4 regions of the Peribacillus sp. BM1 genome follow, and region 1 is predicted to be linked to each of the others. Evidence: riboswitches for the same ligand, from Rfam matches in the RefSeq annotation. Region 1 holds a riboswitch; each other region holds the start of a gene.
What was found. Region 1 has a riboswitch for thiamine pyrophosphate ahead of AC1MGI_RS06100 (ABC transporter substrate-binding protein). Riboswitches for the same ligand answer to the same signal wherever they lie in the genome.

Region 1 (8,222 bases):
AATTCTTCGTATACCCTCTCTACCTGAATGTTCTTTATTTCTGCTATTTTTTGTACACTTCCATGAATCATTTTAGGATAAGTCACCGTATCTTGGAATGGTCCTTCGAACGGCCATGGTCCATCCGTTTCCACCATCAAATTTACTAACGGATAGTCTTTAATCAATTGCTGAATCTCCGTTTCATACAAGCAATCTGGGGTGACTGAAATATAATACCCATTTTGAATCATGCGCTGAACTGTTTTTTCGTCCCCTTTGAACCAATGGAAATGTGCCTTTGTTACCGAGTGTTTTTCTAAAAGGTCACAGACCAAAGGAGCGTCGTCGTATACCGCATGAAGAATAATTGGTTTATTCAGCTCTGAAGCCTTTTTTATAAAAATTTCCAATAGTTCAATATAAGGCTCAATCTGTATTTTTGGATGCTCGAACCGCAAGTAATAGGGTAAGCCCACTTCACCAATAGCAACCATTTGATGTTGGTGTTTATTCAAGAATGAACATAATTGACTCACTTCCGAATCACTCGGTAGCTCTTGTTCTGGATGAAAGCCGAAAGCAGGCTTTAGTCGTTTATCCATCTCTGCTAAAGCTAAATTTTTTTGAGAAGAAGCGAGATTCGTTGATACAGAAATAAGTGCCTCTACTTTGTATGCTTGCAAGTCTTTTAAAATGATAGACCGGGTACTTTCTGAATATTGATCAAAATGAATATGAGAGTCGATTATAGACTGCCTCACATAATCACCCGCAATTCATTGTATATCTTCTTTTTCCACGATAAAAATTCTTCGCTTAGCAAAATCGATGCTTGTCTTGGTCTCGGAAACGGGACGATAAACTCCTTTTTCACTTGGGTAGGCTTTTCTGATAACACAATAACCCGATCAGATAAATAAAGAGCTTCTTCAATATTATGGGTAACAAGCAAAATGGCCCGTTTATCTTCTTCCCAAACAGATAAGAGCCAATTTTGCATTTCCAGACGTGTGAATTCATCGAGTGCTGAAAAAGGCTCATCTAAACAAATAAGTGATTGCGGACTTAGCAGGCTGCGAATAAACGCCACTCTTTGCTTCATCCCTCCAGACAGTTCATATGGATAGGCATTCTCGTATCCTTTTAGACCCGCTTTATCAATCATCTTTAATGCAAGTGCCTGGTCTGTCTCCCCAACAATTTCTCCACCAAGCAGGATATTGCCGAGGACCGTTCGCCATGGCAACAGCGATGGACTTTGAGGCGTGTAACTAATCGAACCGGTTTCGCCATTAATACGTTTGCCATCAAGCCTAATTTCTCCAAAGTCTGGTGCAAACAATCCACCAATTAATTGAAATAAGGTGCTTTTTCCACTTCCAGAAGGACCTAATATGGAGACGAACTCCGCTTCTTCTACACGAAGAGACAACTGATCCAGTACTTGATTTTCACCAAAGGATTTCGATATGTTCTCAATTAAAAGTTTAGTCACGTCTCTTGCCATCTCCTTTCGGCTTCCACTTCACGATCATTCGTTCCATCGATACAATAAGGGCAAAGAATACCAAACTCAAAATCATAATCAAAAAGATCGCAACAAAGACACGGTCCGTTCGAAAGGATGACGAAGCTAAGGTCATATAAACACCTATCCCTTCTTTTGCCCCAAGCCATTCAGAAATAACTGCTCCCATTACACTGTATGTAGCGGAGATTTTCAAGCCTGAGAAGATGGATGGTAGCGCATAAGGCCATTCCAGCTTCCAAAAGATTTGTTTCTTTGTTGCCCCAGCCATTTTCATGTAATGCATCAGCTCTGAACTCGTTTGTCTAAACCCATCCAAAGCAGCCACTGTGATCGGAAAAAAACAAACGAGCGTAATGACAATGACTTTAGGTAATATACCAAACCCGAACCAAATAACAAGGAGTGGAGCCAACACAATGATTGGAATGTTTTGTGAGAGAATGATGATCGGATAAATGGCTTCTCTAAGCTTCGGAATAAGGTGTAGACCAACAGCAACTGCAATGCCCACACTTGCTCCAATTAAAAACCCCAAGATTGTAAGTCCGATCGTCGATGTTAGATGGTGATGATAATTCGGCCATCCAGCAGCTCCTTCTAACCATATCTGCGAGGGGGAAGGCAGGAGCCATTTTGGTATTTCAAAAAGCCGACAAGAAACTTCCCATACGATGAATAAAAGGATGAGGACCAGAGCTGGTCTCCATCCTTTATACCAAATCTTCATGGGCGATATTTCTCTGTCAATTTATCCATAGATGCACCGCTTGGTTGATAAAGAATTTTCACTTGAGAAATCACATTACGACTGCCAATCTCAATCATCCGTTGATTCATTTTCTCGATAATTGAAAAGATTTCTGTCAAATTCCCTTCCATGGTCGTTTCAAGTGGATGAACTTCATATTTAATTCCAGAGTCATGAATAATCGCTATTGCTTCATCTACATAAGGAATCACATCTTCCCCATTTTTTGTTTTCGGGATAATTTGAATGCTTACTAATGAGTCGCTCATGTTGCTTTCCTCCTTATTTCGGTAAAAATTCATTGGTGAATGCCTTTTTTGCGTCTAATTCACTTTCAAGCAAACCGTTCTCAAACATCCAGCTCGCATAGTTTTCCCAAACCTTTTGATCTTGAACACCCCATTTTGAAGCGTCGTCTTGATATTTCGGTGATAACCACTTTTGGCTTGCCTTTACCAATTCTGGGTCTAAATCAGGAACTGCCTTAATTAAAAGGTCGGCCGCTTCTTCTGGATGTTCAATCGTATAATGATAGCCCTCGGAAACTGCTGCTACAAAAGAACGAACAGTATCTGGATCTTCTTTTATTAAATCTTCATTAGTTGTGAGAACAGGCGTATAGTAATCTAGCTTTTCCGTATAATCGGTCAAATATTGCATATTCAATTTCTCCCCACGCAGCTCAGCTTCTATACCTGTCCATCCATAATAAATCCAAGCAAAATCAATATCTCGTTTAACCGCTGTGAAAAAATCCGTATCTCCCATATTCACAATATCGATTTTTTCCACATCTCCATTTTCCTGCTTCATCAAAGAAGATAGGACAGCTTTTTCTACAGGTGCTCCCCAACCACCATACGTCTTTCCTTCGTAATCTTTCGGTGAGGTAATTTTCTTATCAACTGGGGAAGCAAATCCAGACGTGTTATGCTGAATAATGGCAGCAATCGAGACCAATGGCACACCTTGTACACGCGCTTCTGTCAAAGATTCCTGGTAGCCAATTCCGAACTCTGCTTTGCCCGCTGCGACAAGCTGGTCAGCTCCCGCCTCACCTGGCATTATAATCTCAACATCCAGCCCCTCTTCTTCAAAATACCCCTTTTCCTTTGCAACATACAAACCAGTATGATTCGTATTCGGCGTCCAATCTAAAACAAGAGTAACTTTCTTTAATTTCTCCTGATTATTTTCCTTCGAACCATTGTCCTGACTATTCCCACAAGCAGCAAGAATAAGCATCACACTAAGTAAGACTAACCATTTCTTCATTACATTTCCCCCTTGAACATGTCATTACAAAGCAGCAAACGAAGAAACAAGGTGGAAAATATGTAAACGTTTAATAGGAACCGCGCTACGCAAAAAAGCACCATAGGTTTATCCCTAGGGTGCATATCATAACAAATGAGTCCTGTTTAAATATGTTCCCTACGCTGGTTTTAACCAGATCAGGTTCCAAGGGTATGTATCTATTGGATACGGTCTCAACCAGCAACACTGGTCCCCCCACATGTTTCATTATTCAATTCGTTTAATGCTTCAATATCTATTAACTTTGCCATAGGTCTTGTTAATTTTCAAGAGATATGTTTATGAAATTACAATTAGAATGGGCAAAAAGAGCCAATAGATTGTTTTTTTGCCATTCATCTTACTTAGATGTGCTATACGAATCCCCAAGCATGGCTAGATCCTTTTTCCAAATAACTTTCCAATTGTGGTTCACTGTCGCTTGGACCGTATTTATTTTATGTATATAATTGGCAATTAGTTCTGTCATATCCATTGGAATATCCTTCACAACAGGCTGATCTTGATTGTCCCCATATTTAGAATTATTCTATTTCACTCTCCATATTCTTCAGAAAAACAGCCATACCTGAGATAAAGTTGTCTAGTTGCTCTTCTGCTTTTACATGTACATATACTAGTCCATCTTTATTGACTTCATGTTCTTGCTCAATAATAAGAGTTGTAGGCAAACTAATATCTTTATTTACATACTTCTTATAATACGCTCCAATCAAGCCATTGTTAATAATTTCTTAGATTTGTAAATTTAGTTTGTTGAGGAGGTTAAAAATGAGTATGGTGGACTAAGGGAAGGTTTGATGGATACAGTGCGGGATTACAGCAAACCGCTGCCGGTATCCCGTAATGATATGGGTATCTTCTACGTGGGCGCAGCAAGTAAAGATGCTGAATTATTCTGCTCCTGTAAGTACCCCCAATGCAATGAGCGGCCTGCCGGGGCTACGGCGGGAAGTATGTTTGTATGACTATCCATCATTTTAAGAGGGATATCCGTGGCTGGCAGTAAGTTTATTTCCCCATGTGTGTTTGAGTGTTTTTCATATTCTTTTTCATGGCCTTCACTAGGAAACCGCCTTTAAACCTTCGTGGTTCATATGAAACGATGAAAGCCTTATTGTCATATTGTTCAATAAAATTCATGACTTTCGTTTCAACATTCCGCTTTGTCAATATTTCTAATTGGTACCTTTTGCTATCACGGCCGTTCCCTTCAAAGATGGTCACTCCTAGTCCTTTATTTCTTAACGCTTCAATTAACTCTTCATTTTTGTTCATTAAATTAACATATAGCGTAGTGTATCCAATTGCTAATTTATTTTCAATGCGTGTTCCAAGATAAAGCCCCACACCAAAGCCAACAGCATAAACCATCTTTTCAGTGATGCTTTGATTACCGGAAAATATGATGGATAAGCTAAAGATCGAGATTAAAGTTTCTACTATACCGAGTAATGAAGCTGCTATACTCATGTTTTTTACTAAAAAGATCGTCCGTAGTGTCATAATCGGGACATAGACCAGTTGAAGTATAAAAATCACAAGAAGATTTAATAACATAATGAACTCCCTTTTCTATAAAAATTTTTTCTGGATGTTAAATTGAATTTAGCCTTAGTCATTATTGTACTTTTTCCTGCAAAGGTCCGTTCGTCCCTATTTGATTCACAGGCATTACCGCGGTCCGCCTTTTATGGCCGCCACGATACTGTAAACCAAACATTTATCCTATAGGATAAATGTAATCATCCCTGTGAAATGGTCTTTGCGATCACAGGGATGAAAAGTTAAACATTCAATCAGGTACCCGTTTCAATCTTTAGCAAATGCTGCGGTGCTTCACTGCTGAACGCATTGCTAATATTTTCCCAGGCCTGCTGTGTGTCTATAAAATCGGTATAATGCTTTTTCACATTGCGGTGATAGTTTTCCAGTTCGGTAGCTATCTTCATGAAATCATTTCTGTCAAAATACTCACAGATTTTTGGCAGAGTGGCGGCCAGCTGTTCACGCATCTCCTGAATTCTTTCCTCATAACTTTTGGGATCCGTAATATATAACCAAAGTGGTTTATAGCGGATCCAGCCGATACACGCCTTGTAAAAACGTTGGATAACCTCTTCACAGTTCGCTTTAATGGAGTCTAATTTCGGTGGCAGCACTCCATCAAGCAAGTTCTTGTACATTGAGAAACCGTCGTGGAAAGTATAGCACGGCACACGCAACACTTTACGATCATGAAGGCAGGTTGCTAAAAAGGTATCTTCCCCACGAGCGTTCGGAGGATTGTAAAAAGCATTGACACGATCAGAATCTGTTAAATTTATACAAAGATTAGAGCCGGAGATAAATTTAGAATGGTTGACTTCCTCCACCTCTTCGGCCTGACCATTTACGAGCACCCTCGTGTCTGCATATGTAACACCGCCGTTTGCCATCACCGATTTAATCGTATCCCAGTTGACAATATCGTTACTGATGGCTTGAATGAAGATCTGAAAATCGGACTCCTGTAAAATATCATTAAATTCGAGATATGGAATAGGAGAAATATACCCACAGTGATGGCCGTTCGTAATATCGGCATACTGAATATGTTCAAGGTGGGTACGTAGTCCTTGCTGACCACTCCATACGGCTGTTCCGCGCGTGCTCACAGCTAAAGGATATTCATCGTCATCAAGGAAAATCAGATAATCAATGCCTTCCTTTAAAGCCATATATTGAATAATATTGCGTTTGCCTGCATATCCTCTCTCGAAAACAAGCTTTGCCTGTCTTTCATTAATAATCCCCTGCTCGATTAACTGGCCGATTTCTGCCTGCATTTTTTCATTTCCAATAAAGCAAGTCCCATCAACTAATTCTAGTAATTCTGAATTGATATTCGTATAGTCTGTAGGCTTTGTATTGTGGTATTTTAAATCGTAGGCAACAAATAGGTTTAAACTCACCTTTTCGCTGGTTGTTAATTCAGTTTCCCTCCAATTAAGAATATAGGTCTTTAAAACTTGCTTGAATTGTTTGCGTCCTGTTGCAAAGCCAATACCTACTTTAATTTCCTTTTCCACTAGTAATCCCTCTTCCTATTATTTTCTTATCATTCATGAAATAGTTCTCTTCCGCACAACAGGCAGCACTGAATTGATTACGCAATGGACTGGCCTTTTCTATAGATGAGACAAGTTTCTATGTAAAATTGAAATATTTATCGGAACAATCGTTCTATTATACTCATTTGTTGTAAAAACGTTGTCAGCTCTTTACACTTCCTTGGCGGACTGCTTTTCATAAAATTCGCAAAACTAAATGCATACCGTCGCCCCCGCATATTCGAGAATTTCCGGGGGGTCTCTGGCACCTTTAGTTTTTAAATACCCAAATATTAATAGGTTTAAACAGGGAGTTTTTTTGAAAGAAAGGGAGAAGATATAAAAACGATAGGATCAACCTTAGTGGACAACATCAATTAATAGACATAACTGATTTCATGAATACTAAATAAATAAAAAAAGAAGGCAAACGGGCGGAAATAGCCCTAAAGAAAGCGAAACAATAGGTGGATTTCACAAAAGTTTTAATTGGTTTAACCTTTCTCCTTATTTGTAGTTATTTCGGGAGGTGCGATTTTATGAGGAGAGGAATCAGCTTTGAAATTTCAAACGAGTATGGAAGTTTGCTTGGAGAAGTGCTAAAGCCTATTGATATTACTGCTTTTAATTGGCGAATTGGCAGCGGTGAGTCATATATGGTAGTTGATGACCAATTAGATAAAGAACTTTTCTCGGAAGACAGAGATGTTATTAAGGGTGCAGAACTTAAAAATTTATTAAAACCCAATAAGTATTATATTATTTCCGCTGATTTACAAGCCTTTTCAAAAGGTGAAGTGCCCCATATTGAGACCTTTGAGGAATTTATTGAAAGTAATTGTGAACTGGTTCTATTAGTGGTGGATTGCAGTTATGTCACCATATATTGCAAAAATCAGAAAGCAATCGATTTATTACACAAAAATGCAATAGATTGTGGATTTAAAGATATTGAATATATAACCAATGAAAATGATTCAAGAACAAGACTATCAGTATGGTAATGAAAAGAGACCTTTATTTAAGATCTCTAACATCAACACTATTGTTTAACATAGCCTAAAATAATAGGCCGATTAAAGATTATTTTCTATTTTCATACTTATACTTCAGGAGCTTGTCCTCCAAATGCCGCCCACTCTTCCCTTGCTGGTCCATATATGCCGGGTACGGTCAGACCCGCTTGACGCATGAGCACGGTCATTTGGCCACGATGATGTGCTTGATGTGTGATTATCAGCCCGAGCACCGTGTTAATGGACCACATTTCTCCGTACATATCTCTCTCTTCGTTCAGTGTTTCGTCATTCCACTGTTCGCGAATCGAAGCGACCATCTCTTCGCTTGATGTGCGATATGCTTCTGCGATTTCACTCGACGTTTTCGGGACTGGTAAATCGTGCCGAGTAGCTTTAAAAACAAGCCCTGTACGCCCTATCATTTCATCAAGGGTCGTAACGACATGCCACGCGATTCGTCCAAGTGTACGATCCTCAGGAGATACTTCCTGCGCTAATGATTCATCGGTCAACGCATTCAGTATTTTTTGCGT
Region 2 (8,222 bases), 1.9 Mb from region 1:
TTCACACGTATCAGGTGAGTAGCTAAATTCTTTTTCTAAAACATTCATTGATCATAGATGTCTAGATGATTTTTCAATCGCAGGAATATATGCCGGTGCCCAATCCAATGATTTCAACTCATCTGGTGACAACCATTTAATTGATGTATGCTCAGTTCAGCTACTTCTATCTTCCCGACTGGAAACTCCCATTTTAGCGATAATGATTTAGTTAGCTTTTCTTTATTAATTTGGCTCTACATGGACATAAACATCGTATACTCCATAATCTTTTAATAACTAACGTAGAATTAACAAGGATCACAAATCAATAATCACAAGGAATTTGATCCTTGCTAATACTTCCACTTTCCTTCACTAACATTTCCTCGTTTCGGTTAAAGTAAAACTTTGACGGGGTATATTTATCTTCTAGTTGAATGAAAGAAGAATAATCCTTTATTTGTAATTGCGACATTTTAACGCCCTTAACTACACTTAATGAAGATATCACCTTCTGCATCTCTTCAGTGAATGCTATTGTTTTATCGCGAGGCTCACTAAACCCCCTTGAATCATCTTTGTTTAATCGGATTAAGGTCGCCTTCTCATTATTGATAGGTCATTCTTTCAAATGGATATCTAATAATGCCAGGAGTATTAAATTCTACACCTAATTCCATATATACAATCTTCTTTCCCTCTGAATCCTGAAGGAAAATTCAGGATTTTCCATGCTAGCTAGCTAACTACATGGGTAAAAAGCATTCTCCAGCGGTTCCATTTCGCCAACGTTAAACCAAATAATAAACCCTAATAAAATTGAATGAATCGGTTATAGACAGCTCGCGCTTTTTTTGCTTCATTCGTACTATGAATAATCGCACGGCCATCCTTAAAGAAAACGATTCGATAATCCTCAAATTTACAGGATAGCAAATAACGATTTAATACAGGATTAGTAACATGATTCCCCAATCTCTCTAACAAGTGAGGAAGGGAATAAGTTTTCTGCTTCAGCCCTGGTCGAAGCTGGACGGCATCTCTTCCACATAATACATCTGTTTTTATTTGGTTTTCAAACAGTAAAAACGGATAGGATGGATGTTCTCCACATGTTGGACAAAGTTTATTTTTTAACTGAGTCACATTGATCTCCGCTTTTTCATTTTTCCAAATATCCATTGATTGAAGCATCGGAGAAAGTGTTTCTCCTGAAAGAATCTGTAAAACTTGTGTAACTTGTAATGCCGCAGTAATTTGAACGATCGGACTTATCACGCCAACGGTATCACATGTCATCCCATCCATTGGCAAATGATTTAACAAACAGTGTAAACAAGGTGTTTCTCCCGGAATAATCGGATATGTAAGTCCATAACTTCCAACACATGCTCCAAATAGAAATGGAATCCCATGTTTCACAGCTGCATCATTCACAATTAAACTAGTTTCAAAATTATCAGTAGCGTCCACAATCACTGAATGATCTTTTATCAATTCTTCAATATTCAGTCCGTTAACATCCTCTATGAAACTATTAATAATAATTTCGCTGTTGATTTGTTCAAGTCTTGTTTTGGCAGCAATGGCTTTTGGTAATTGATTTCTTACGTCTTCTTCCGTATATAATTGCTGCCTTTGTAGATTACTCAGCTCGACATAATCTCGATCGACTATCGTCAGACGCCCGATCCCAGCTCTTACTAACATTTCAGCACTTGCAGATCCAAGAGCTCCAGCACCAATGATGATTACACTCGCCTCTGTTATTTTGGCATGTGCCTTACTTCCTAAAAATAACTCCTGTCTTGAATACCGATTCGTCAAGATGTCACCATCCCAGTTGTTGGACTGCTCGCTACCGCATACTCTTTTTCTTCTATTCTTCCAGCTTCGAATCCTAATCTCCCTGCTCCTACTGCCAGCTTCATTGCCTGAGCCATTTTAACAGGATCTTTCGCACCTGAAACAGCTGTATTTAGTAACACTCCGTCCGCACCAAGCTCCATCGCAAATGCTACATCTTTAGGAGAACCAATACCCGCATCAATGATCACCGGAACCTGCGACTGTTCAATAATAAACTTTAAGTTAAGTGGGTTGATAATTCCCTTACCAGAACCAATCGGTGATGCACCTGGCATAACAGCGTGTACCCCAAGTTCTTCAAGACGTCTTGCTAACACAACATCATCGGATGTATAGGGCAAAACAATAAATCCTTCTTCCAATAACATTTCAGAGGCTTTTAATGTTTCAACAGGATCTGGTAAAAGTGTTCGATCATCTCCAATTACCTCTACTTTAATCATGTCACATAATCCAGAAGCTTTTGCCAGTTTCGCAATCCGCACCGCCTCTTCAGCTGTTTTTGCACCAGCCGTATTAGGAAGAAGCGTATATTTAGACAAATCTAGTTGTTCAAGAAAATTGGGCTGCTCATCTGAAAAAATATTCATTCTTCTAACAGCAAAGGTTAAAATTTCTGCTTCCGATACTTCTACCGCCTTTTTTTGCATATCAAATGATGGATATTTACCAGTTCCTAATAAAAGTCTTGATTGAAACGTACGATCGGCAATTTTTAACATGTTTCATCCTCCTCCTACAAAATGAATAATTTCAACGACATTCCCATGTGAGAGACTCATTGTTTTATAGTTTTCTTTCATGACAATTTCCTTGTTGACCTCAACTACGACAATACGGTTTTCTAAATGATAGTGGGAAAGTAATTGTTCAACCGTATTGACTCCCTCTTGAAGATCAATATTTTTTCCATTTAATGTAATGGGCATTTTTTCACCTCCTTAACAGCAATGGCTGGCGGCGGTCGATTTTAAAGGCCTCCACCCATTCGTTTTTTATTTGTCTTTTAAGTATCAAATCACGAATCATTTGCCCCGTTGCAGGAGCAAGTAGGATTCCATTTCGATAATGCCCTGTAGCAAATAAAATCCCTTCTTCTTCAGGATGGTGCCCGATGAATGGTTTTTGATCAAATGTTTGCGGACGTAATCCAGCCCAAAAAGAATCCATTTTCATATCTGCAACAGTCGGAAGCATCGTTTTTGCCTTCGCAATTAAAGTGTCAATCCCACTGAGACTAACTTTTTCATTCCAATCATTTTCAATCATGGTAGCTCCAATCACAAGTCTTCCGTTATTTCTCGGCACAATATAATAGTGATCATGAAAGATTGTATATTTTAAAGTCGCTTTTTCATCTATTACAGAAAGACATTCCCCTTTTACAGGAGTCAATTGATGGTCTAACCCAAGCTGTTTAAAAAATGTTGTACTCCAAACCCCGCTGGCAACCACAACATGCTTAGCCTCCACATGACTTGTTGCTGTTTGAATCAAGAAGCTATTATCTTTCTTTTGAATATCTAGTACAGGGGAAAATTCGAATAGAGAAGCCCCAAGTATTTGGGCACTTTTGGCAAATGCCTGACAAACAGCAATTGGCATAACATTGACATCGTCTTCCATGTAGGCTGCTCCTAATAGATTGGAAGAAACATCAGGTTCCCTCTCCTGTACAGCCTCTTTATCGAGCCATTTTACAGTCGGTTGAGATAAGATGGACCGAAGCCCATTTCTATCAGATTCATTGTAAGCAAGCTTTAAAATCCCTCCTTTTCTGTACCCTATATCGAAACCGCTCAAATGATTTAATTCTTCTTTAAGTTGGGAATAGGCATGCTGACTGCTTCTTGCAAAAGGGAAAAATACTTCAAAATCTCCGTCACATTCAGAGTGAGCTCCAAGCATACCACCCGCAGCACTTGTCGATTTCGAACCTATTTGATTGCCTTCAAACAATGCCACATTCATCTTTTCCTTTGCTAAATAATAAGCAATTGAACAACCAATTATTCCGCCGCCAATTATGGCTACTTCAAATTTTTGATTCATGATTTATCGCCTCATAATACTGTTTTGTTGAAGAGAATGTTTTTTCTGCGGAAAAAATCCCTGACATCACCGCTATGCCATCTACTTTCACTTGTTGCAAAGTATCTATTTTATTCAATGTAATACCACCAATAGCATAAACAGGGATCCTTAGCTCCTCTTTCATTTCGAGAATAGGCTGAATGCCATTTGGAGTCTTTCCTTTTTTACTGTTGGTCTCAAAACAATGACCATATAAAACATAGTCCGCGCCATCTCTTTCCGCTTTCTTTGCTCCCTCATAAGAATGAACAGAGCGTCCAACCCTTATATGAGGAAAATTTTGTTTAACCATTTTTACAGGAAGACCTTTTTCTGGTAAATGAACACTTGGGATACCCATTAACAAAGCAATATCCAAACGGTCATTTAGGATGATTTTATCTTTTTCAACACCACCATCCTCCATATACTGGAGCAAGGTAATGATTTCTTGAGCTGTTTTTGTTTTTTCCCGTATTTGGACAATATCGATCTTATCCTTTATCCTAATGATCTTAGATGCCAGATCACGAACTGATTGCATATCATCTGTTACAGCCATTAGCTTCACCTTTATCTCTCCTTAAATCCAATTAAAAAGCAGTTAGAACACCTTCTTCTAAAATCATATAGTATCAATCCTATTCAGCATTTTTTGTCCATAAAAAAACCACTCTCCTAAATAGAAAAGTGGTTTGGTTTGAAATTTGTTCACATGCAAACAAGTACAAACATTCGCTACTTTCCTACGCAGGTTCTAACCTGTTCAGGTTTTGAGGGTTTAAAAAGTAACTACTTTATTCTCAGCCCTTATCAAGGGATCCCCTAGCAATTTAATAATTTTATTTATTTGATTATTCTGATTCTAGTTGTAATTCTAATACAATAATTAGAATGTTTCAAGTGAATTCCATTCTATTTTAATCCAGTTTTAAATACTATTTTCTCAGATTATAATCTATCGTTGATAAATCAACTTTAAATTGATATATAGAAAATATTGGGATGTCATTTATAAGCAAATATTTTGCATGTATGATTTATGCAAAAATAATAGGTTATAGTTAGGGAGAATCCAGTGCTATAGGGGCTTTAATGAATAAACGGGGATTAATGATCTTAATATTTGCCAACATAGGTTTAAGTAGTAAATTAATTTCTAATACTGATTATAGTATTTTGTTCCTTATTGCGGTTATTACCACTGCCCTTACTTCCCCATTAGTAAAATGGTCTTTATACCGTAAAACAAAGGTTCAGATATAAAAAGTTAGTAACAAACGGTATTCTTAATCAAGAATCTAGTCCTACACATAAAAAAAGAGCGCAATTTTTATACTGGAATTGCTCCCTATAATGGAATAACCTATTAGTTTCTATGAGGTGTAGGTAACTTAGTAGAAGATCATTGCTTGAACCTTAATCAAATTAAGCACTAGTTAGTTCAACAAATAATGAATGTAGTATAGATGTATGGACACAACTTGGTTAAGTTATTAATATTGAACTAACGAGAGGACGTGTCCGAACTATGAGTCACAAACGCTATAATCAAGAATTTAAACAAACAGTAGTTGAGCTTTATCGCTCAGGTACACCAGTCAGTCAACTATCTAGCGAATATGGTATTTCTGAAGTGACAATTTATAAATGGATTAAGCAACACTCGCCAATTGAAGGTACACAAGAATTAACTGTGACAGAAGTAGATGCCATCCAAAAGGAAAATCTCCGATTAAAACAGGAGCTTGAAATCCTAAAAAAGGCTATGACCATATTCGCGAGAAAATAGATAGCGAAGAATTGATCGACTATATTACAAGTGAAAGCGAACATCATCCAGTACAGCTGATGTGTCGTGTTTTAAATATAAATGGATTAAGCAACACTCGCCAATTGAAGGTACACAAGAATTAACTGTGACAGAAGTAGATGCCATCCAAAAGGAAAATCTCCGATTAAAACAGGAGCTTGAAATCCTAAAAAAGGCTATGACCATATTCGCGAGAAAATAGATAGCGAAGAATTGATCGACTATATTACAAGTGAAAGCGAACATCATCCAGTACAGCTGATGTGTCGTGTTTTAAAGATGCCTAAAAGTACGTATTATCAATCTTGTCATAAGCAACCGAATAGCTATCATGTCGCCAATGAACAGCTACTTGAACGAATTCGTGTCATTCACCATGAAAGTAAGGGGCGATATGGTGCACCCAAGATCTTTGAGACACTCAAGCAAGAAGACTACACGGGCACGATTAATCGAATTCAACGCATCATGAAAAGAGCAGGCATTCAATCAAACACTACAAAAAAATACCGTCCTACACCGACACAGAAACCAGTAGAAGAACGAGAAAACGTACTGGAACAAGATTTTACAACAACGAATATTAATGAAAAATGGGTGGCCGATATTACGTACATTCATACAATTCGTCATGGTTGGTGCTATCTAGCATCTGTACTAGATTTACATACGAAAAAAGTGGTAGGTCATAAATTCTCTCGTAAAATGACAACAGAAATTGTACTGGAAGCTTTAGAGAATGCCGTACAAGATCAAAGCCCTGGGCCAGGACTCATTGTACACACGGATTTAGGTACCCAATATACAAGTGAAGCGTTCCAAGAACGCCTAAAGAAATACAAAATGATACCGTCATTTAGTCGAAAGGGATGCCCTTACGACAATGCTTGTATTGAATCATTTCACGCAACACTAAAAAAAGAAGAAGTATATCAAACGCATTATGATAGCTTTGAGACTGCGAGAATCGCCCTCTTTACATACATAGAAGGTTGGTATAATCGCAAACGAATTCATGGCAGCATCGGTTATGTAACACCAGATTCATTCGAAAAAATATGTCGAGCAACTGCATAAATAAGGGGATTCAAAAGTATTCCCCTTTCACATTTTTCATGTGCAAAATCTATGATTGGTTGTTGTACAGATCAAAAAACTTAACTTTTTTGTGTCCAAAATCTTGACGTAGATCCATAAATTTAAAATGAAAGTTAGTTTTTAAATTTATTCAGGTCAAATCTTACTATTTCTTCATTTTCGATAGTTACTACTAAAAAAGCAGTAATTGGATATTCAAAATTGTATTTTAATTCAAAACTGACTATAGCTTTAACAAATACTAGGTCATGAAAGTATTACGTCAACAGAAGTCTATACCCATGTAGAATTTGAACAGAAAAAGAAAGCGATTGATTCGTTTAACATTTTTTAAACCTTATTTAAAATTTAAATGAATCCACACAGCCATTAAACAACGACTCTAGGATTCATTCCTTTTCTAAATATTAAACTATGGAATCAATAAAGAAAAGCGAATCAAAGTAACATGATCTAGTTCTGCCCCGTTGTATTTGACATTGTGCTCTAAACAACAAAAAGACCCCCAACCAAAATGGTTGAGAGCAAAATAGAGCGTACTCTTGTCTCTCTTAGCTAAGCAAAATCCCTTTTAACCAGGTACGGGGACGGTATGGACCCACAGGGATTTGAATCAAGCTGGTTTTTCCTTTCGATTCGATTTCATAAAGCTCATCACATTGGTTCGCATCGAATCCTAGCAGTGGATGCCCCCCCATCCCTAAGGCACACGACACCAAGAGCAGTCGTTGTACGAGAATGCCCGCTTCCATCTGTTGAATGCGATATCCTCTATATCCTAATTTCTCTTTGAGGTGATTCTTGTCTCCAACGACATGCATACAGAGCGGAACTTGATACAGATTCACATTGGGCATTGTTAATCCTAATTGTAAAAACTGCCGGTAATCTCCCTGGGTTATTCCCCGAAGTGCATGAGCGTTTTTGTCATAAGAGTAGACACCACTTGGAACTCCCTCCACATTATATAAACTGCCATACAAAGAAACACGAGCTTCATCATTCCCATGTGTGTCGTCAAGGTCATTCGGATACGTGAAGGAACATGTCTCTTTTAACAAAGTGGCTAGTTGTGTTTGACTCACTTTTCCCATCATAAAATCGCTATCAGGAGAATATCGCTTCCTGCAAACCGTTGCGAGATCGTACGAAAAGTATTCCGTATCTGGAAGAAAAATCGACTCCATACCTAAGGAAGGTTTCACATTATTCTTTTTCTTTATCTTTACAAATGACTGCGTTGTTTCAAACATGGATGCTTCGTTAAGTTTTCTCAAACTAGGATAATCAACAATCCTCTTTGAACGGTTATAAGAAACATGCTTCAACAATGGCACTTCCCGGCACAATTCTGTAGCAGAAACAATTTCTTCACTATTATGATTGT
Region 3 (8,222 bases), 2.0 Mb from region 1:
GTAGTACTTCTTGCGGTGAAGCCTAAAGACGTACTTGCTGCGTTAACAGCCGCCCGCCCCTATTTAACTGAAAATATGTTGCTCATTTCCGTAGCGGCAGGTGTTAATCTAGCAAGCCTTGAAGAAATTATTGAAACGAAAATGGCGATTGTCCGGGCCATGCCAAACACCTCGGCTGCTGTCGGCTTATCGGCTACTGCTCTTTCCGCTAATTCACTAGCAGGAAACGCACAGCTTCAAATAGCCATTGAACTATTCAAATCCATCGGCACTGTGTCCGTTGTCGAGGAAAACAAATTAGATGCCGTAACTGGTCTTTCAGGCAGTGGCCCTGCCTATATTTACTACGTAGTGGAGGCAATGGAAAAATCTGCCCAAGAAATCGGCCTTGATCCTGTGACCGCCAAACAGTTGATTATCCAAACCATTCAAGGAGCAGCAGAAATGCTGAATCAATCACCAAAAACACCAGCAACGCTCCGTAAAGAAGTAACCTCACCTGGAGGTACGACAGAAGCCGGACTTAAAGTATTAGAAAACTTTCATGTCCAGAATGCTTTTATCGCTTGTATTGAAGAAGCAACCGAACAAGCAAAACGGATGGGTGATGAAATCTCTAAAGAAATAAAAAAGGAGATTTCCAGTCTTAATTTCTAACGGATAATCAAATTTTTGGCAGAATCAAAATGAAATTGATATACTAGCGATAACTTAATCCAAGGAGTTGAACAAAATGAGCGCTAAACTATTTTCACCTTATACAATTAAGAATATTACCTTAAAAAACAGAATTGTGATGTCGCCAATGTGCATGTATTCCTGTCCTGCTGAAGATGGAATTGTGCAAAACTGGCATAAAACCCACTATACAAGCCGTGCAGTCGGAGGTGTAGGCTTAATTATCGTTGAAGCCACAGCCGTGACAGAACAAGGAAGAATCTCTCCGAATGATCTTGGTATTTGGAGTGATGAGCATGTATCAGGACTATCGGAACTTGTTTCACTCATAAAAGAACAAGGAGCGAAAACCGGGATACAAATCGCTCATGCCGGTCGTAAAGCTGAACTGAAAGAAGAAATTATCGCGCCTTCAGCCATTGCGTTTAATGATCGTTATCAAACTCCAAAAGAAATGACCAAAGAAAATATTCAAGAAACGGTTGTTGCTTTTCAAAAAGGAGCAGAACGCGCCAAAAAAGCAGGCTTTGAAGTGATTGAACTTCACGGCGCCCACGGCTATTTACTCAATCAATTTCTATCACCGATCAGCAACAAACGAACGGACGAATACGGCGGCTCTGCCGAAAATCGTTATCGGATTGTAAAAGAAACCATTACTGCTGTAAAAGAAGTTTGGGATGGGCCATTATTCATCCGAATCTCAGCCAATGACTATTTAGAAGGCGGCATGACTCCCGAGCAGTATATCGAAATTGTAAAATGGATGAAGGAAGATGGCGTCGATTTAATCGACGTAAGCTCTGGCGCAGTAGCACCTGCCCGCATTCATACATTTCCAGGCTACCAGGTTTCTTTCAGTGAAACCATTAAACATGGTGCAGAGATTGCGACAGGCGCAGTCGGCTTAATCACTTCTAGCATTCATGCAGAGGAAATCCTGCAAAATGACCGCGCAGACTTAATTTTTCTTGCACGTGAGCTGCTCAGGAACCCATACTGGCCACGAACAGCCGCACAAGAATTGAATGCTGAAATCACACCACCCGCACAGTATGAGAGAGGCTGGTAAAACAGCAACACAAGCGTCTTGTTCTTAACAACAGGCTACAATAAGCCAAGCAAGAAATATGAGAGGTCGTTTCCTCTACATATTTCTTGCTTGTTTATGATTTCCTAGATTTAATCTACTTTATCTAGAAACAAGAATTCATTATTAAGGAATGCTCCCTGGTTCTTGCCACCAAGTAAATTTTACAACCATTGCAAAAATAAGAGCCTAAAAAAACTTGGTATGATCAACCAAGTTTTTGTCGATATTTATAAACATAAATCTTTTCCGCAAAAAAACTTACAACCAAACCTATTATTAAAGGAACGAATGAGCCAGTTGAAATGATGAAGCCATTTGCGTTATCTATATACTCGTGGTGAAACATTAACCACGGGATAGAAAACAAATGACCAATTAAGAAAAGTACAACTGTCGTTAATACAAGCGATAAGAAGGTAACAATAAAACTCTTTAATTTCATCATAACACCTCCTAAAACTATTTAAACAGCATTCTGTTTTGTTGTTAATATTATACATTCAATTATTTGTTTAGCCACAATCTTTTAGAAAAGAGCCTTTAAAATAGACTTACTCTTAAAGGCAGCCCCGTTTCCAATCTCACTTTCGTTTCTTTCAAATGGGAAAGATCCCCTTTTTAGTTTCTAGATACTTGAGCTTTCGTGATACAACCTTTAGACGTTTTCTAAAACAACAGCGATTCCTTGTCCACCACCAATACAAAGGCTTGCGATTCCAAAATGTCCACCCCGCCGTTTGAGCTCGTACGCTAGTGATAATAGAATTCGCGCTCCACTCGCACCGACTGGATGACCTAGTGCAATCGCACCACCATGGACATTCGTTTTATCACGGTCAAGCCCTAGCTCCTTCTCAACTGATAAATATTGCGCAGCAAATGCTTCATTTATTTCGACTACATCCATGTCAGCAATCGTCAATCCAACCTTATCCAATGCTTGACGGATTGCTGGGGCGGGGCCTATTCCCATAATTGAAGGGTCTACACCAGCCACTCCCCATGACACAATTCGCGCGAGTGGTTGTACACCTCTTTCGCCCACAGCTCTTTTACTTGCAACAATAACAGAAGCTGCACCGTCATTAATCCCACTCGCATTTCCTGGTGTCACGGTTCCATCTGTTTTAAATGAAGGTTTTAATGACGCCAATTTCTCTGCTGTTACATCCCCTTTTATATGTTCATCCACGGAAATAGACTTGGTGCCTTTCCGATGTGGAACTCCAACAGGAACAATTTCTTTCGCAAAAACACCGGTGTCTCTCGCTTTGGCTGCACGTTGTTGACTTAACAAAGCGAACGAATCCTGTTCTTCTCGGGAAATCGAGTAGATGGATGCCAATTTTTCCGCTGTCATGCCCATTCCACTGCCTGCATACTCATCCGTTAATGTACTTTGCAACATATCGTCAAAAACAAGCGTCCCGTATTTCGAGCCACCAAAACGCGCGTTGAAATTCGCAAAAGGTGACATTGACATATTCTCCGCACCACCAGCAAGCACGATTTGAGCCTCGCCTAATAAAATATGCTGTGCAGCAGATACAATCGACTGTGCACCTGAACCACATAAACGATTCACAGCGTATGCGGGAACCTCAAAAGGCACATCCGCCTTTAAGCCGATATGTCTCGCCAAATAGGATGCATTCGTATAGGAATGAATAACATTCCCATAAATGACATGATCTACATCTGTTGGCTGTATGTTTGCTCTTCTTAAAGCTTCCCGTGCTGTCGCTGCCCCTAAATCAGCTGCCGAAACTTGAGCAAAGGATCCTCCAAAACTCGTAAATGCCGTTCGAGCCCCTTCTATTACATACACATCACTCATGCATCTACCTCCTCCTCAACCAAGTATCAGAATATTCAATATATAGTAGAATTATAACCGTTTAGTTTTTTAAGTCTAGATTTTTCTGAACAACCTCTATAATTCAAAGTGTTTTTATTCCTCAAAATTTCCTCTTCTCACACTTTATTCTGCATTAACGGGCAGTAAGACCCCCACCTCAAGGCTTAGAGAATCGAAGAAGCGTAGGTGGGGGACCACTGCCCAATCTAGTTGCGGCTCCTAGCCCCTCCGAGGTCATAAGATGAAATACTCTGTGGCAAACTACGCCACGCCGTATTTCATCTTATGCTTGTCAGGGCTGGGCAGTCGCCTCACTTTTTATGTAAAATCCCGATTGGTGAGATACAGTGAAACTTAATTTTGTGGTTTTCAAAGGCATAGTTGAGGCCCACAGGATGTGGGTCACACAGACGTTGCCGCAGGATGCGGCGTACTTAGTCTGTGATTCATTGATTCGGGTTCGTACTGTCGATTGGTCGAAGCGAAAGCGAAGATCTTAGCGACAATAGAACGGGACTAACAATCAGTGGGGGATGAAGAAAACCCCACTGATTGAAGTTTCACTTTATATAGATTTCCTCATTCATAGGAGAGTTGAATTCTTCAAAGCGAAATCGACATCTGTTAAAAAATAAGGGGCAAATCCACTTTCTTTGCCGAATCTAAACTTGTTTTGTCAGAGGGAAAGGAAATCAGCGAAAGAGGAAGAATTGTATAGTCATTAGGAGGGATTTTTAATGAAAAATTCAGGGTCAGTAGCAAATGAATTAGGAATTTCTCAAAGTACGGTACAGCGTTGGGTCACAGCATGCAATATGGAGATTGAGCGTAATTCACATGGTCACTACTTATTTACGGACGAAAACATACAGCAATTGAAACAAATCCAGCAGCAATTAAACGCTGGATTAGTTCTCCAGCAAGTTGAACTGGGAGAGAAAAAGAGTAGAAAAGGAGCAGTCAAGCCAACTGTTCAACCTCCTGAAAATCAGATTGTCATAGAAAAACTTCTGACAACCGTTCAGGAGTTAGAAAGACGACTCGATGATAAAGCCGATAGCGTAGCATCTTACCAACTCCTTCAACATCGTCGAGAAATTGAAGATCTAAACAAACAGATTGAAAGCATGGCTAAACGGATTGAAGCGCTTGAGACTGGAAAAAACAATGAAAAAGGGATGTCATTATCTAGTAATCCACTTGTCTTTGACGGAAAAAAAGCACCAAAAAAGCAAAAACGACGGCATATTTTCCAACTTTTATTCGGCTAATCAAGCTCCGGGCAGAATCTTCTGCTCTTTTTTTATACCTTCACTGTGAAGGTAAGTCGTGCTCTCGAGACAAAGTCATAGAAATAAAACAAACAGTGCAATTTTCAGTATTGATCGCCTACTATCCCCATTCAGTCAAAGCTTATTTGCATATCAATCTGCAACGTTTAGATAATCATCAAACATTCCTATTTTTCATAAAAGATTGACAATCAAAAAATTCATGATACTATTTAGACAAATGACAATTAAATAAACAATTTTTACCACTAGGGGTGCCTCTTGAATGGGAAATGGAAAGCTGACAAAGATATTTGAAGCTTCTTATGACCGAAAAGGCTGAGATTAAAGTGAGACTTTAAGACCCTTAGAACCTGATCTGGATTATACCAGCGTAGGGAAGTGGGGGCGTCTATACTGAGGACACCTATTTTGTAACCAATCAAAACCACTTTCTTATGCTAAAAAGGAAGTGGTTTTTTATTTTTTAAAAGAAGATACTGGGCAATTTCATATATCTATCTGTGTCTCACTTACTACTAATAGAAAAAATGGAGGGCAAATCACATGACATTTTCAAAGGAAATTCGTAAAGAAGTTGATCATATCTGGGAAGCAAGCTTTCACCACCCGTTTGTTAAAGGAGTTGGAGATGGGACACTCCCACTCGCCTGTTTTCGCTACTATGTGATGCAAGATGCTTATTATTTATCTCATTTTGCTAGAGTACAAGCTTTAGGGGCAGTAAAAGCAACAGATTTATACACAACGAGTCGACTTGCCAGCCATGCACAAGGAACGTATGAAGCTGAGCTATCGCTCCATGACAATTTCTCTAAACGATTAGGCATTACTGAAGAGGAAAAGAAGAACTTTAAACCTGCACCTACTGCTTATGCATATACGTCACATATGTATCGTGCTTCCTATTCAGGACATTTAGGTGACGTAATTGCGGCAATCCTGCCATGTTACTGGTTATATTATGAAATCGGTGAAAGACTAAAAGGTTGTACACCAGAAGAACCGATTTATCAAGAATGGATTGCTGCATATGGCGGCGATTGGTTCCGGACATTGGTAGACGAACAGATTAAGAGAATCGATGAGATTGCTAACAAAGTGACTGAGGAAGATAAACTACGAATGAAAGAGCATTTCATCCTTAGTAGTCAATATGAATACTCTTTTTGGGAAATGGCGTATCAGTTAGAAACGTGGCCGGTTCAAAAAAAAGTACTAGAAGTATAATAATCCAATTCTAAAAAAGGAGATTCATAACATGACAAAAGGGTTAAAATTGACAGACATATTAGTGACGATTGTAATTGCCATTGCATTTGGCATTGTCTATATTCTTTGGGGTTCCGTATATTATGCTCTAAAACCAATCGGCTTACATGCCGACCAATTTATGTATGGCATGTGGTTTATTGCGGCTAATGTTGCCTTTTTTATCATCCGTAAACCAGGTGTTGCATTGCTTGCCGAAATTGCAGCGGCGTCCGGTGAATTTCTTTTAGGTTCCCCATGGGGGCTAACCGTGCTTCTGTATGGCGTTGTCCAAGGTTTGTTTGCAGAGCTTGTCTTTATGGCTTTCAAATATAAACGATTTCATATTTCCGTAGCGATATTGTCGGCTATCGCTGCATGCTTAGGATCGGTCCTAATGGATTTCGCCTATGGAGAAATCGGTGATCTTGCTGCTTGGAATTTAACATTATTTATGTTTGCTAGATTTCTCGGGTCTATTCTCTTTGCAGGTGTGTTTGCTTACTATTTAGTGAGAGTTTTAGAAGCGACAGGCGTAACAAATCTTGTTCGTCCAGCATCAAGTAAAGATTATGCTGAACTGGATCAAAAGTAAGGGTGGATAACTATGGAACGAATTGCACATGTTGAAAAGTTACGATTGAAATTCCCTGGAGATGCGTCCTTATTATTTAAGGACTTCTCTTCTACCTTTTACAAAGGGGAAAAAGTTCTCCTTCTCGGGCCATCAGGTTGTGGAAAATCGACGCTTTTACAAGTTTTAAGCGGCTTAATTCCTCATTCGATTGACGTTCCCATGAAAGCTGAGGCACTTTTATGTCCCTCTTCATGGGGGTATGTTTTTCAAGATCCTGATAGTCAGTTTTGCATGCCTTTTGTTGATGAAGAAATTGCATTCGTTCTTGAAAATATGAACGTTCCAAAACAACAAATGATTGAGCGAATCCATCATCACTTACAGCAGGTCGGTTTATCTCTACCAGATATTCATACTAACATTCAAACACTATCTGGAGGCATGAAACAACGCTTAGCGATAGCATCGATCTTGGCCCTAAAACCAGACGTATTATTTTTAGATGAACCAACAGCGATGCTTGACCCTAAAGGAACGAAAGAGATTTGGAATGTATTAAAAGAAGTCGGCCAAGAAAAAACATTGATTATTGTAGAACATAAAATTGATCATGTCCTAGAATTCATTGAACGAATCATTCTTTTTAATGAAGAAGGACAGATTATAGCCGATGGACCAAAAGAAGAAATCTTATCAACGTATCAAAATGAAATGAGGGAACAAGGAATCTGGTTTCCAGGTATTTGGGAAGAGTATCTAGAAACTACCTCCCTCTTACGTTCGAGGACGCCCTTTGAAAAAAAGGAGAAAGTATTAGATGTGCAAAGCTTTAAAGGATTTAGGCAAAAGGAAGAAAAAATCCGGGTAGATCATTTGCAAGCTTATTCAGGTGAATGGATTGTTATAAAAGGCGAAAATGGAGCCGGCAAGAGCACTCTTTTACATGCTTTCATGCAATTTATCAAAACAACAGGACATTGTGAATTAGTAGGAAGCCCGATAAAAAAAGGAAAAAAACATGCGGATCTCGTGACATTTGTGTTTCAAAATCCCGAATTTCAATTTGTCGCAAATGCAGTCTATGAAGAAATCGCCTACTCATTAAAGATAGACAAAAAGGATACCCGAGAAATAGAAGGTAAAGTCGAAGAACTTCTAGAACGGTTCTGGCTAGTAGACCATCGTAATAAACACCCATATCAATTATCGATGGGACAAAAACGTCGTTTAAGTGTAGCTGCATCGATTGTAAAGGAACAAAAGCTAATTCTTTTAGACGAACCTACTTTTGGCCAAGATTCCAAAAACACCTTTGCGTTACTTGAATGGATGGAAGAACTCAGACAAAAAGGTACGACGATTATCATGATTACCCATGATGAACAGATTACAAACAACTTCGCAACAAGAATCTGGACAATTGATGCTGGGAAAGTGATCAGCGATGAAATGCAAAGTATGAACATGAAGACT
Region 4 (8,222 bases), 1.0 Mb from region 1:
TATCACCAACTGAATGACTGGTAAAAGGAATGATTTCTGCTAAAAGATCCACGATTTCTTCTGCTTTATCCGTTAAAGGATAGCTGGCATTATAGATAACGTCAGGAAAAGGGAACTGCTTTTCCTGCCAAATTCCGTTCTCATATATTTTCCCATTAATCGTTTGGTTTTCCATATTTACTTTCCCAGGCGTGAAGTAAAAGAAGGGGATCCCTTCCGCTTTAGCTACTGCTGAGTACGCATAAGCTCTTCTCACTTTTTGCGGATCCTCCCGATGGTGAAGCATGCCAATTAATGTCATAACCGTTTTATCCCACCTTTATAAAATGCTGTTCTTTTAAAATATAAAACAAGGCTAATCTTTATTCCTATTTTTCGAATTATTGAGAACAATATTGGACCAACTTATATATTCTATGAGTATAGATCTAAAACAACAGAGACAGGTGGGGTAACATGACTTTATGAATACGATTATCTTTATTAGCTCTAATAAATCAGGATCCAGCAGAGAAGCTATAAAAGCTGCAGAGCGTCTTGGCTATTTAACCGTTCTATTTACAAATAAACAACATTTTATTGATCAAAGATTAGAATTTCCCGATGTTCATCAAATGATCTTCACAGAGCTATCTGATTTTGAGGCGTTAACAACAGGGATTCAAAAATTAAAAAATCGTGGACTAGTGATACAGGCAATCTTAAGTTTCGTAGATCCCTATGTAAATATCGCAGCAGCTTTAGAAGAAAAATTCTGTACAAGCGTTGTTTCTAAAAATCCAATTCTGAATATGGAGGATAAAGTTTTAACAAGAAATCTTCTTAAAAGCCTTCGATCTTCACCTTACTTTACCGTTTATACACCAGAAGATTCCTCAAAAAATTTCCTTAAGGAACAAAAAAATCATCTACCTTTAATAGTGAAATCTCCTATTTCAGCTGGATCGAAAGATGTCCTACTGGCAAATGACCTCTTTCAACTAAACTCAGCAATAAATAAACTATTAAATAAGTATAATGATACACCTATTTTAATCGAAGAATTTTTAACAGGCCCTCAATATTTAGTTGAAACATTAGTACACGATGGAACTATTACTATTGTAGCTGTTATTGAACAAGAAATTACGTTCCAAGAACGTTTTATCGTAACAGGATATAGCTTGTTAGCTTATATGGACAAACAGTTTTTTGATCATCTCTATGAAACAGTTTGTACAATTGTAGAAGCTTTTGACATGAAAAATGGTGCGTGTCACCTCGAATTGCGTCTCGTTCGAGGGAGATGGAAATTAATTGAGATTAACCCTAGAATTTCTGGCGGTGCCATGAATCGCTTGATTGAGGTGGGATATGGCATTAATTTAGTAGAAGAAACAATTCAGTTATTTTTAGGAAATCAACCGAATCTTACAAGCAAACATCGTAAGTACGTGTATGTACAATATCTAACTGTAGATATTGAGGGTAAATTGGTTAGTGTTACCGGGAAAAATCGTGCTAGTAAATATCCAGGGGTGCAAGAAGTGTTTATAAAACCACGCAAAGGAAAGATATTACGGCCCCCTTTATCGATGGGAGATCGTTATGGATACGTGTTAGCCTCCTCATATAATAAAGAAGAAGCCAAACAAATGGCAATAGTAGCAGCTAAAGAGATTCGTTTTAATCTTGAAAAACTATAATTATTGCGAGCAAAACTTGAAAGAAACAAGAAGCGCCTTTAGTTCTATTTCCCTTTTACAAATTGGACAGCCTATATAGGCCACTAAAACATCTAACTGAAGTTATTCAAAATACAGTGCTTCAATTTTCACATGAATCCCTATGAATCAAATGAAAATTAAATTGCCTCATAATGATTAAAGCGTATAGGATTTACTACGTAAAGTTAGAGGTTATTATCGGTTTATTCTAGTACTAAAAAAATAGTAAGTAGATGTAAATTATAGAAAGACATGAGCATCATACCTATGTTTGTAAAAGCTTATCCTTTTGCGAAAGTCATTTTCATAGACTTTCGCATTTTTTATTTTTAGTGATTTCTTCAGTAATAGTAATAGCACTGGCGTTACAGCGAAAGGAATCGTATACATGTGATTCTTGTCAGCTTGTTTTAACTGGGCGAAAGGCAAGAGAGACAAAGGTTATTTTATAGGTTATGACCTCACACTCTATACATCGTTTACCATGTCATATAAACGATATATAATCGAACTGCCAAATTATTAGAGAACTAGTGCTGTCATCATTTGTTTTTTTAAAAATTCCGCTGCTTTTCTCGGATCATCTGCTTTCATAATCGCCGATACAATCGCTGCACCACAAATACCGCTATCGAGAATTTGTGGAAGATTAGCAGAGGTTATGCCTCCAATCGCAACAGCTGGAATGGCAACAGCTTGGCAAATCATTTTCAGTGCTCCATGCTGTAGCATCGAAGCATCCTTTTTTGTTACAGTTGGGAAGACTGAACCTACCCCAATATAATCAGCTCCCTCTGCCTCAGCAATCAAGGCTTGTTGGACATTTTTAACGGAGACACCAATCTTCATGGACACTGGAACTAGTTTCTTTACGACAGATAAAGGGATATCACTTTGCCCAATATGAATGCCTTCTGCTTCTACTGCAAGCGCAATATCAACGCGGTCATTTATGAAAAGTGGAATAGAATAAGTCGCAAGTAATTGTTTAATTTTTAACGCTTTTTCATAAAAGACTTTTCCATCGGCTGTTTTTTCTCTTAATTGAACAGCTGTAACTCCTCCAAGAATGGCCTCTTCAATAATTTGCTCAAGCTTTCCAAGCGGGATCGATTCCTCTGTGACAAGATAGAGGCTAAGATTATCTCGTAGCATACTCATGTAATTGTACCTCCTTCATCCAAGTCGCTCCGTTCATCAGCGAGATCGTATCAATTAATTTCATTCGGAAAGTCCCAGTTCCTTCTCCTTCTGATAGCTTCTTTGCAGTTAATTCACCAGCAATACTCATGACGGAAATTCCCGCTACTGCTGCATCAAGCATCTGATCTGTAACCCCTGCAAAGCAACCAATTAAGGAAGTAGCCATACAGCCTGTTCCTGTCACTTTCGTCAAAAGGGGATCGCCATTGTTCACTAAAACAGTCGTTTCACCGTTACTAATTGCATCTGTTCTACCACTTACAACGATTGTACTGTTTAGTTCTACCGCTGCCCGCGCAGCAAGGTCCGCTCCTGCTAGAGATACCGTACCTGAATCAACACCTCGCGTCTGACTTTTCCCTCCTATTAAACTATAAATTTCACTGGCATTCCCTCTAATAATGCTCATCTTCACTTCATGAAGAATCTTCTCAGCCATCTCGATTCGATAAGGTGTTGCCCCAGCGCCAACAGGATCAAGAATGACCGGGATATGAGCAGAATTAGCAGCTTTTCCAGCTAAAATCATTGCTTCACAGGAATCGGCGTTAAGCGTCCCTAAATTTAAGACAAGTGCATTTGCAATTTTCGCCATATCTGCGGCCTCATTGACACTGGATGCCATAACAGGAGAGCCGCCAATGGCAAGGGTACTATTCGCACAATCATTGATCGTGACCGAATTGGTTATATGATGAACAAGCGGATTGGCACTTCTTACTTCCTTGAATAATAATTCGATTCTATTTTGCATGTCATTGCCTCCATATTTTTATCGTTTTAGGAGAGAAGACTCCCACTTCAATTTTGTGCAGGGCGTAGCCCAAAAATAAGTGGGAGTCTTCTCGCCTTTCCGCGCAAAGGAACACACGTTCCTATATCGTGATATTCCTGTACAAGTTGTTCTTTGAAAACTGAACATATGAGGTTGGTACAAGAAAGGCTTCGTACCGTAAAATGTTCAAGCAACATTCGCCCCACACGTATCGAAGTAGCGAAAACCAAGCAGAGTAGAACGTGTGGCAGTTCAACGTACAAGATATTAAGCACTAACCGTAGGGACTACGGGGTTAGCCTGCTAAATAACTGGTGGATACACTGGTGGTCGCAGGAATCCCCCACTTCAAATTTTTGTTAGAAAATTAAGTTGTGGGTAGTTCAAGATTGGTGTACTTTCTGAAATTGATAGAAATGGTTGACTGGACCATGGCCATTCCCAATGGCAAAGCTGTTACGGATAGCTTGCGTAATATATTCTTTTGATTGACGGATGGCATCCTCGATTTCAAGTCCGTTTGCCAAGTTAGCCGCAATGGCTGATGAAAGGGTACAGCCCGTCCCATGTGTATTTTTCGTATGAATTCTTTCACCATTCAACCATGAATAATTTGTCCCATCATAAAAAAGATCATTTGGATCTCCGGCAGAGTGTCCACCTTTTAACAAGATGGCCTTCGCTCCTAATTGCTCGAGACCCTCGCATGCTTCATATAAATCTTGTTTCGATTGAATCGTTATTCCCGATAGCGTTTCCGCCTCTGGTATATTAGGAGTAACGAGCGTAGCCATTGGGAGCAAGTGCTTTTTCAATGCTTCTACAGCATCCTCCTCCAGAAGATGATCCCCACTTTTAGCAATCATGACTGGATCAAGGACAATGTACTGAGGTTTATATGTATAAAGCATTTCAGCAACCGCTTCAATCGTTTCCGCCGAACCGAGCATGCCAATTTTCACCGTATGCACTTCAATATCGTCAAAAACGGCAGATATTTGGTCGCGAATGATTTCTTGGCTCATCGTTTGAATCGAACGAACCTCTACCGTATTTTGGGCGGTAACAGCTGTGATAACTGACATGCCAAACACATGATGTGCAGAGAATGTTTTTAAGTCGGCTTGAATTCCCGCTCCTCCACCTGAATCAGAGCCTGCGATTGTAAGTGCTGTTTTCATAAAGTAACCCCTCCAAATATTTATTTTTCAAGAAAACCTTTAATAAAATAAACGCAATACTTGCACCTGCTAAAGAACTAATTGAAAACGCTGGTAAAAAGCCAAATAAAGCCACTTTTTTCCCTAAAAACAACAGGGCAAGTGGATAACAGGCAAGCGCACCAATAATCCCGGTACCTATGACCTCACCTACACAAGCGAAACCAATCTTATTTGTATACCTGAATAATAGTCCTGCAAGCAAAGCCCCAATCATGCTCCCTGGAAAAGCAAAGATAGAACCCGTTCCAGCCATGTTTCGAATAATAGAGACGAGTAATGCCTGGGCAATGGCATAGCCAGGCCCTAACATAACGGCCGTTAATACGTTCGCTAAGTGTTGGATCGGAAAGATTTTGGCAAAGCCCATTGGAATAAAAACAAAGGAACTAGTCAGTGCTGTTAATGCTGTAATCATGGCAGTAAGTGTGAGCTTTCTAATGGAATTCATCGTTTCATCTCCCTTTTGTGTGCCCCATACATTGACCAAAATAGTTTGGAGCATTTTAAGTGGTTTGTTTAAAAAAGCCACGCACTCTGAAATAAAACCAAAAACCCCCTTCCTGAAAGTAGGAAAGGGGTAGATATCCACATATAAACTAACTGAGCTAATATCTCCACTTCCCTCCGCCGGCATGATCCGGTTCAGGTTCAAAGGGTCTAGAACAACGTTCCATCTCAGCCTCTTAAAGACTCCCCTAGTGCAATGTATATTTAATTACTGTCATCATACCATGCTGGAACAAAAATGCAATGCCTGAAAATTTGAAATTGATATTTTTTTAGGACGAGATAGGAAAATTGGATTCATGTAGCGCCTATTAACAAGCAGTAATACCTCCGCCCTTTTTTCAACAGAAAAAGCCCTACAAAGAATATTGCTAAATGTAAAAGATATAATCCTCCGGCAAAACCCTTTTTAAGAACTTCTTTGTTCGTTCTTCTTTTGGATTCACAAAAATATCTTTAGGTGTTCCTTCTTCTACTACAACGCCGGCATCCATAAAGATCACTCTATTGGCTACATCTTTCGCAAACGACATTTCATGCGTGGCGACTAACATCGTTGTTCCTTCATTGGAAATATTTTCCATGACGGTCAACACTTCACCGACTAGTTCTGGATCTAGTGCAGAGGTTGGTTCGTCAAATAGAATGATATCTGGGTTTAAAGCGACCGCTCTTGCTATACCAACCCTCTCCAAAGATACTATCGAGACGTAAGAGCTGGACTGCACAATCCACCAATGGATGACGCAACAATAAAGAAATTAGCTATATCCGCCATTGAACAAAATCAAGCTGATTTTAGTCATCATGTACCAGCAAAATAACTAGTAGGAAGAGTCTGGTATCAGTTACATAATTGCTTTTGCAATTGGACCCCAGGCTCTTTTTTTGGGATTGCCAGCCTCCATTTTGATGTATAATAAACATCAAAACGTATATGGATTGTGAGGAATTTTATGAACATGAGACAAAAGTCTACACTTGCTCTATTTCTTAGTCTGCTTTCGCTCGCAGGCTTTGGTTTGGTTGCTTTCTTCGTCAGTAACCAACAAATTGCAGCGTTTGATCAGACTGGAATCAGTATTAGCCAAGGTATAATTTCACCGACGTTAACACCACTGATGCTATTTTTCACTTTTATCGGCAAAACAGTTTCTTTCTTGTCCCTTTCTTTGATTATTTCGTTTATCCTTTACTTCGTGTTGAAACGCCGTTCTGAACTTATTTTATTTCTAGCAGTGATTGTTGGCTCGAATGTTCTTTCACAAGTCATTAAATATGCCTTTCAAAGAGAACGACCTGGAATTAATCCGTTAATCGAAGTGACTAGATACAGCTTCCCAAGCGGACATGCCACCAATGCCATTGCTTTATATGGGTTTCTGGCGTTCTTGATTTGGCAGTACATATCCAAAAGATCTAGTCGGACTCTTATTATTCTTATAAACGCGGTCCTTATCCTGACAATCGGCTTCAGTCGAATTTATCTAGGTGCACACTACCCTAGTGACATCCTTGGTGGATATTTCACGGGCGGATTCTGGCTTGCTAGTACAATCTGGTTTTTTCAGCGTTATCAGAATAAGCATGCAATGGATACTTCACAAAAAACCGTTACATACGCTTAATCACTATTTTCACATAAAGTGAAACTTCAATCAGTGGGGTTCTTACTGCCCGTTAAGCGTGGGACAAAAAGTTATCCCCCTGATTCACATCACTTCAGGGGGATATTTCTATTATTTTTTTAATGGCAGGATCGATACCGGATTAAAGGACAGTATGACTAGCTGTTAAAAGATTTACTTTTATAGGGGCCTACCGCATGTCCGTCAAGCTAAAGCAAGCCATTACTACCAACTTGGGAAACCTTGAATGATAAACAATGACTTTTCATCAACTTATTTGCCCTTGTCTTCTATTCGTATTTCTAATGAATGCAATGACGATAGCCAAAGTAATAATAAAGTAAATGGATATTGCCCATAACGCTGTTTCGAGCCCTGCTTGCATTCTGCCGTTATAATAAAGCAACGCCCTCATTCCATCTACCATATATCTAGTAGGTAAAATGGAACTAAATATTCGATGAACAACTGGTAAGGTTGCCAGAGGGATTGCTCCACCGCTTGAGAAAATCCCCATAATATTTACCGGGAACATCACCAACATTCCCCAACCACCGAATAACAGGGCAAGCGATTTAAATAAAAAGAACATGGTTATACAACAGAAAAAGGTGAACAAGAAAATAATCCATATGCTAGTAGCATGGGAGCTTCCAAAAAATCCGAATACCGATAATTGCAAAATAACTGAGACACAAAAGGATAAAATTGCCCCAAATATCAATTCAGATGTCAGCAATTTCGATTCACTTAATGAAGATTCATTCTTTTTTAGAATACCGTTTCCCCTCATCAGATATCCATGAATCATATTTGCTCCCATGAGTCCTGAAATAGAAGTAATAAGGATCATCATGAATGGAGTCATTCCTTTATTTAGATTAACCGGAAGCCCCAGTACATTTTTCATAGTAAACTTAACAGGATTATCTAATAGTAAGGCATTGTCAGGGGATAGAGTAATCCCTTTTTCATTTAATTCATTCTTAAAGTTGTTACTGAACGCTTCAGAAGTGGCAGAAGCAACTGCTTCAAGTGTATTACTAGCAATCATAGATGCTGATTGACCAACCCCCTCATTTAATAAAATTTCTAACGTTGCTGCTTTTCCATGGCCATTGCCTGAAAGTAGTAATTCTCGTACTTGAGAAAGACCCTTTGAATAATTTGCAGGAATAAT

Region 2: it holds a riboswitch for thiamine pyrophosphate, as region 1 does, so the genes downstream of both, AC1MGI_RS15105 (thiamine phosphate synthase) here and AC1MGI_RS06100 (ABC transporter substrate-binding protein) in region 1, are expected to answer to the same signal.
Region 3: it holds a riboswitch for thiamine pyrophosphate, as region 1 does, so the genes downstream of both, tenA (thiaminase II) here and AC1MGI_RS06100 (ABC transporter substrate-binding protein) in region 1, are expected to answer to the same signal.
Region 4: it holds a riboswitch for thiamine pyrophosphate, as region 1 does, so the genes downstream of both, thiW (energy coupling factor transporter S component ThiW) here and AC1MGI_RS06100 (ABC transporter substrate-binding protein) in region 1, are expected to answer to the same signal.

Annotation. Positions count from the first base shown of each region.
Region 1 is NZ_CM155259.1:1,235,225-1,243,446, reverse strand. Features, by position in the region: gene AC1MGI_RS06120 (TatD family hydrolase) at 1-743, opposite strand, end outside; gene AC1MGI_RS06115 (ABC transporter ATP-binding protein) at 740-1,477, opposite strand; gene AC1MGI_RS06110 (ABC transporter permease) at 1,470-2,240, opposite strand; gene AC1MGI_RS06105 (thiamine-binding protein) at 2,237-2,530, opposite strand; gene AC1MGI_RS06100 (ABC transporter substrate-binding protein) at 2,544-3,536, opposite strand; TPP riboswitch at 3,676-3,785, opposite strand; gene AC1MGI_RS06095 (hypothetical protein) at 3,919-4,053, opposite strand; gene AC1MGI_RS06090 (hypothetical protein) at 4,103-4,249, opposite strand; gene AC1MGI_RS06085 (DUF2179 domain-containing protein) at 4,590-5,138, opposite strand; gene AC1MGI_RS06080 (hypothetical protein) at 5,378-6,649, opposite strand; gene AC1MGI_RS06075 (DUF2691 family protein) at 7,210-7,674, shown strand; gene AC1MGI_RS06070 (DinB family protein) at 7,773-8,222, opposite strand, start outside.
Region 2 is NZ_CM155259.1:3,118,994-3,127,215, forward strand. Features, by position in the region: gene AC1MGI_RS15085 (ThiF family adenylyltransferase) at 793-1,809, opposite strand; gene AC1MGI_RS15090 (thiazole synthase) at 1,806-2,573, opposite strand; gene thiS (sulfur carrier protein ThiS) at 2,577-2,780, opposite strand; gene thiO (glycine oxidase ThiO) at 2,785-3,903, opposite strand; gene AC1MGI_RS15105 (thiamine phosphate synthase) at 3,887-4,486, opposite strand; TPP riboswitch at 4,651-4,761, opposite strand; gene AC1MGI_RS15110 (transposase) at 5,456-5,716, shown strand; gene AC1MGI_RS15115 (IS3 family transposase) at 5,951-6,814, shown strand; gene AC1MGI_RS15120 (SagB family peptide dehydrogenase) at 7,387-8,222, opposite strand, start outside.
Region 3 is NZ_CM155259.1:3,655,757-3,663,978, forward strand. Features, by position in the region: gene proC (pyrroline-5-carboxylate reductase) at 1-657, shown strand, start outside; gene namA (NADPH dehydrogenase NamA) at 734-1,750, shown strand; gene AC1MGI_RS17625 (hypothetical protein) at 1,977-2,216, opposite strand; gene AC1MGI_RS17630 (acetyl-CoA C-acetyltransferase) at 2,427-3,608, opposite strand; gene AC1MGI_RS17635 (MerR family transcriptional regulator) at 4,367-4,900, shown strand; TPP riboswitch at 5,162-5,318, shown strand; gene tenA (thiaminase II) at 5,468-6,151, shown strand; gene AC1MGI_RS17645 (ECF transporter S component) at 6,174-6,767, shown strand; gene AC1MGI_RS17650 (ABC transporter ATP-binding protein) at 6,780-8,222, shown strand, end outside.
Region 4 is NZ_CM155259.1:202,389-210,610, forward strand. Features, by position in the region: gene AC1MGI_RS00990 (YheC/YheD family endospore coat-associated protein) at 1-301, opposite strand, end outside; gene AC1MGI_RS00995 (ATP-grasp domain-containing protein) at 465-1,685, shown strand; gene thiE (thiamine phosphate synthase) at 2,229-2,867, opposite strand; gene thiM (hydroxyethylthiazole kinase) at 2,848-3,663, opposite strand; gene thiD (bifunctional hydroxymethylpyrimidine kinase/phosphomethylpyrimidine kinase) at 4,068-4,865, opposite strand; gene thiW (energy coupling factor transporter S component ThiW) at 4,834-5,355, opposite strand; TPP riboswitch at 5,510-5,614, opposite strand; partial or broken gene AC1MGI_RS01020 (AAA family ATPase) at 5,786-6,106, opposite strand; partial or broken gene AC1MGI_RS01025 (hypothetical protein) at 6,095-6,238, shown strand; gene AC1MGI_RS01030 (phosphatase PAP2 family protein) at 6,371-7,042, shown strand; gene AC1MGI_RS01035 (ABC transporter permease) at 7,311-8,222, opposite strand, start outside.